DNA from 2 places in the Brachybacterium tyrofermentans genome. Region 1 is predicted to be linked to the other one. Evidence: riboswitches for the same ligand, from Rfam matches in the RefSeq annotation. Region 1 holds a riboswitch; the other holds the start of a gene.
What was found. Region 1 has a riboswitch for thiamine pyrophosphate ahead of ABD093_RS15515 (bifunctional hydroxymethylpyrimidine kinase/phosphomethylpyrimidine kinase). Riboswitches for the same ligand answer to the same signal wherever they lie in the genome.

Region 1 (2,191 bases):
GTCGGTGTACGCACTGGTCACAGGCGATATCTCGGGTTCCTCCCGGTCGCCGTTCCAGCTGCGGTGCAGAGCGGACTCGACGGTGAGGCAGTTCGCCGCGCCATGCGCCCAGAACACCTGAGCCTCGGGCTCGCTCGACGCAGCGGACAGCGCCGCGAGCGCCCGGGAGTACCGGCGCAGATACAGCGCGTCCTGAGCCAGGTAGAAGGAGAACTCCCGGTCGGGGAGGCTGCCGTCGACCAGGGCGCGCACGAAGTCCGAGTCCGCGACGGCTCGCGCGAGGGACTCCCCCGCCGACCAGAAGGCGCGCGTCCAGGGTCCGGCCGGTGCGACGGCGGGCTCTAGGGCAGGTCCGACTGCGCCGGCGTCGGTGGGATCCGGGGTGCCCGCGTGAGGACCGACCGCCGCGAGGGCCGGCACGTCCTCCGGGGTCTCGAGCGTCGCCGGGATCCGGCCGGGCTCGAGCCAGGGGGTCGACTCCCCTGCCGCCTCGAGGCTGCGGGCGCGGTGGGAGTGGTCCACGGGACCGTGGCCTGTTCCGACACGCAGCGCCTCCCCGTGGGCGATCGCCTCGTGGAGCCACTGCGTGGCCCAGGTGAGAGCCGCCTGCGGGGTCCCGCCGCCGCCCAGCCGTGTCGCGAGCGCTGAGGCGAGGGAGCATCCGGTGCCATGGGTGCTGGTCGAGGTCAGGCGCGCCGAGTCGACCCGGTGCTCGAGACCATCGGGCTCCACCCACGTGTTCGTGACCTGCGGAGCCTCGAGATGACCTGTCTTCACCACCACGGCGACCCCGGTCCGTGCGGCCCACTGCCGGGCCTGCGCGAGCGCCTCCTGCTCGTCGGCCGCGCGCTCCGTCCCCGCCAGCCGGGCGAGCTCCTCGATGTTCGGGGTGACCACGGTGGCGCGGGCGCAGAAGTCGATCATCGCCTGCTCCGCGTCCGGCTCCAGGAGGCTGTCCCCGCTGGTCGCGACCATCACCGGATCCACCACCAGGATGTGCGGCGGATGCTCGTCGAGCCAGGCGGCGACGGTCGCGATGATCGCGGCGGTGCCGAGCATCCCGGTCTTGACCGCATCGATCTGCACGTCATCGCTCACGGCGCGCAGCTGCTGGTCGAGGAAGGCGACCGGCGGCACGTGGATATCGCGCACTCCGCGGGTGTTCTGCGCGACCAGCGCGGTCACCACGCTCATGCCGTAGCCGCCGGCCGCCGTGATGGATTTGAGGTCCGCAGCGGTGCCGGCTCCTCCGGAGGGGTCGGTGCCGGCGATCGACAGCACGCGGGGAATTCGGGCAGGGTACGACGGAGCCACTGAGGACATCCCTTCGCTAGTACGAACTAGATCAGGTTCCACGGGTGTGATCTCAGCGCCGGACGGCGCACCCCGTGTCCGCGGGCCAGTATAGGCAGGCCCGTGGTCCGGCCGGCGAAGGGTCCGTCAGCGCGGCCACGGTGGCGCCCGACGGTCCTCGGCCCCCGCCGTACGATGACCGCATGAGGATCGTGACCCTTCCGAGGCAGCAGATCACCGCCTTCGCCAGCAGCGGCGTCGCGATGGACTTCCTGCCGCGGATCACGGACGCGGAGCGCGCACATGTCCAGATCGCGCACCTCGCCGCCGGTGGGACGCTCGGCGAGCACCCGGCCGGGATGCGGCAGGTCTTCGCGGTCCTCAGCGGGCACGGGGAGGTCTCGGCCGACGGCGGCTCGCGCCGACCGATCTCCGCGGGGCAGGCGGCCTTCTGGGAGCCGGGAGAGGTGCATCAGACCTGGGCGAGCTCGGACATGGTCGTCGTGATCGTGGAGACCGCGGGACGGCTCGACCCCGATGAGCTCTTCATCGAGGTCCGTGCCACCCGCGAGGGTCCTGCCACGGACTGAGCGGATCAGCCGGTGGCGTCCTCCGCCGCGTCCTGAGCCTTCGGCAGCGCATCGGCGGCGGTCGCTGTGCCGGTGAAGACCTCGGCGATGATCGGGAGCGCTGCCCCTGTGCCCTCCGCCGAACGGTTCCCGGTCTCCGGGAGGGCCACGTCACCGGGCGCCTCCGCCAGGACGGAGACGTCCACGCCGTCGGCCTTCCACTCCTCCTGCCAGACGCTGTGGAGATCGCGGTGGGCGGGGATGCCGAGGCGGTTCTCCGCGAGCGGCCGCTGTCCCTCCACGCTCCCCAGCCAGCTCAGCAGCTCCCC
Region 2 (2,191 bases), on a different contig from region 1:
CGGCAAGGGAGCCGAGCCGTCTCCGCAGGGCATTGGCGTGGTGGTCCCGTGGTCGTACGGTGGGGGCATCCGATTCCGCAGACCCTGGAGGCAGCTATGAAGATCCGTCACCTCGTCCACTCCTGCCTGCTCGTCGAGATGGCCGGGCGGCGGGTCCTCGTGGACCCTGGGACTTTCAGCGCCGACGCCGTGCGAACGCTGGATGACGAGGTGCTCGCGGGCGTCGACGCCGTCGCCATCACGCATCAGCATCCGGATCATCTCGATCGCGGCCTGCTGGACCACGTCCTGGGCGCGAGTGCGCAGGCGGTCGTGATCGCCGAGCCGGAGACCGCCGCGCAGCTCGCCGAGAGCAGCGAGGACGGCGCCGCGATCTCGACCGAGCGCCTGCTGCCGCTCAGCGCGGGCGAGGCCCATGAGTTCCCGGCGCTGGACGGGCACGAGGCGCTGCGGATCGCGGCGGCGGGCGGTCAGCACGCGATCATCCATCCCGATATCCCGCGCGTGGGCAACGTGGGCCTCGTGCTCTCCGCCGGAGGCGGGCCGCAGCTCGGGATCACGGGGGACTCCCTGGAGCCACTGCAGGAGTTCCATGGGATCGACGCCCTGGCCTTCGCCGTGGTGGCGCCGTGGTCCAAGATGTCCGAGACCATCGATTTCCTGCGTGCGGTGCGCCCGCGCGTGGCCCTGCCGGTCCACGACGCGGTGGCCAGCGCCGCGGGTCGACCGATCTTCCTGCGCCAGTCGGGTGCGCTCTCGCCCGAGAGCACCGAGGTGCGCGACTGGCCGGAGGACGGCATCGTCGAGCTCTGAGCTCTGAGCTCTGAGCACTGAGCTCTGGACCTCGACCGCGACAGCACCCACGACTTACGCCCGCGCCCGCGTCCACGACCATGCGGGCGCCGGGCGCCGTGGACGTGATGGTCGGCGAGCCCACGGTGCCGTCTACAGTGGCCCCGTGCACGGGAGTCCGGTAGGCCGGGCTGAGAGGGAGTTCTCCAACTCCGACCGTAGAACCTGACCCGGATCATGCCGGCGCAGGGAGCTCCGCCGGGCGAGATCCGCCGTGTGCCCGTGCCCTTCGTGAAAGGCACGGACCATGATCGTCTCCTTCCCACCCCCTGTTCCCGGGAGCGTTCCTCCTGCCGCCTCGGGGCCCGCTTCCGCTCCCGCAGAGAACGCGACGGATCCCGCAGAGAACGCCGCGGATCCCACGGAGAACGCCGCGAATCCCACGGAACACGCCGCCGACCCCACCGCGACCCCGCTCGGCTTCGGCGTCGGCGCCCGGGTGAGCGCCGCCGTGATGGCCGACGACTACGCGTCGCTCCTGCGCGGCATCCTCTCCCGCCTCGACGACACCGGCCTCGTGCGCGAGACCGGGGACGTCTCCACCTACGTCGGCGGCCACGAGGCGCACCTGCAGCGCTATCTCATCGACCTCGCCGAGGATCTCGCCCGCACCGAGCACCACGCCACGATCTCCGTGCTGCTGTCCCGGGGATGCCCGGGAGAGGTGGCCTGCGAGCTGCCCGGCGGTGCCGGGCCCCGCGGCGTGGAGGTCCCCGAGCCCCGCCGTACGGGCCGCTACGCCTCGGCGGAATGGGCGCTGTACCCACTGGCCGACCAGGTTCTCGCCGACGGGACGCTCCCGGACCACATGCGGGACATCTACGCCGCGATCGACCACGCCCGCGAGCTGGGCACCTTCCGCGGATCCGAGCACTTCGTGACCCGCCTCGAGGGCGACGTCGGCGATGTCCTGGCCACCGCGATCGCCGGATGGCTGCTGGTGGGACGCAGCGTCCAGCACGTGACCAGCCACCTCACGATCTCGCTGAACAGCCCCTCGCACGCCACGCGCACCCTGGACGAGGTGACCCGATGACCGCGGTGCAGGCGGGCCCGACCCGCAGGCGGTCCCGCTTCACCCTGCGGGAGATCGTGCTGGTCGTCGTGCTCGGCGTCGTGTTCGGCTTCCTGTACTGGGTCTTCGTCCAGGCATGGAACGGCCTTGCGATCGCCATGGGCCCCGCGGGCGACCTCGCCCAGCACGTCCTGTTCGGGTCCTGGCTGCTCGTCGGCCCGATCGCCGTGGCGATCCTCCGACGGCCCGGCAGCGGCATCCTCGCCGAGCTGATCGCGGCGGTCGTCGAGGTGGTGTTCCTGGGCAGCCCCGTCGGCCCGCTGC

Region 2: it holds a riboswitch for thiamine pyrophosphate, as region 1 does, so the genes downstream of both, ABD093_RS16765 (YkoF family thiamine/hydroxymethylpyrimidine-binding protein) here and ABD093_RS15515 (bifunctional hydroxymethylpyrimidine kinase/phosphomethylpyrimidine kinase) in region 1, are expected to answer to the same signal.

The regions. Positions count from the first base shown of each region.
Region 1 is NZ_BAAAIR010000046.1:314,902-317,092, reverse strand. Features, by position in the region: gene ABD093_RS15515 (bifunctional hydroxymethylpyrimidine kinase/phosphomethylpyrimidine kinase) at 1-1,323, opposite strand, end outside; TPP riboswitch at 1,306-1,399, opposite strand; gene ABD093_RS15510 (cupin domain-containing protein) at 1,497-1,883, shown strand; gene ABD093_RS15505 (ABC transporter substrate-binding protein) at 1,889-2,191, opposite strand, start outside.
Region 2 is NZ_BAAAIR010000048.1:123,736-125,926, forward strand. Features, by position in the region: gene ABD093_RS16760 (MBL fold metallo-hydrolase) at 97-813, shown strand; TPP riboswitch at 953-1,061, shown strand; gene ABD093_RS16765 (YkoF family thiamine/hydroxymethylpyrimidine-binding protein) at 1,100-1,888, shown strand; gene ABD093_RS16770 (ECF transporter S component) at 1,885-2,191, shown strand, end outside.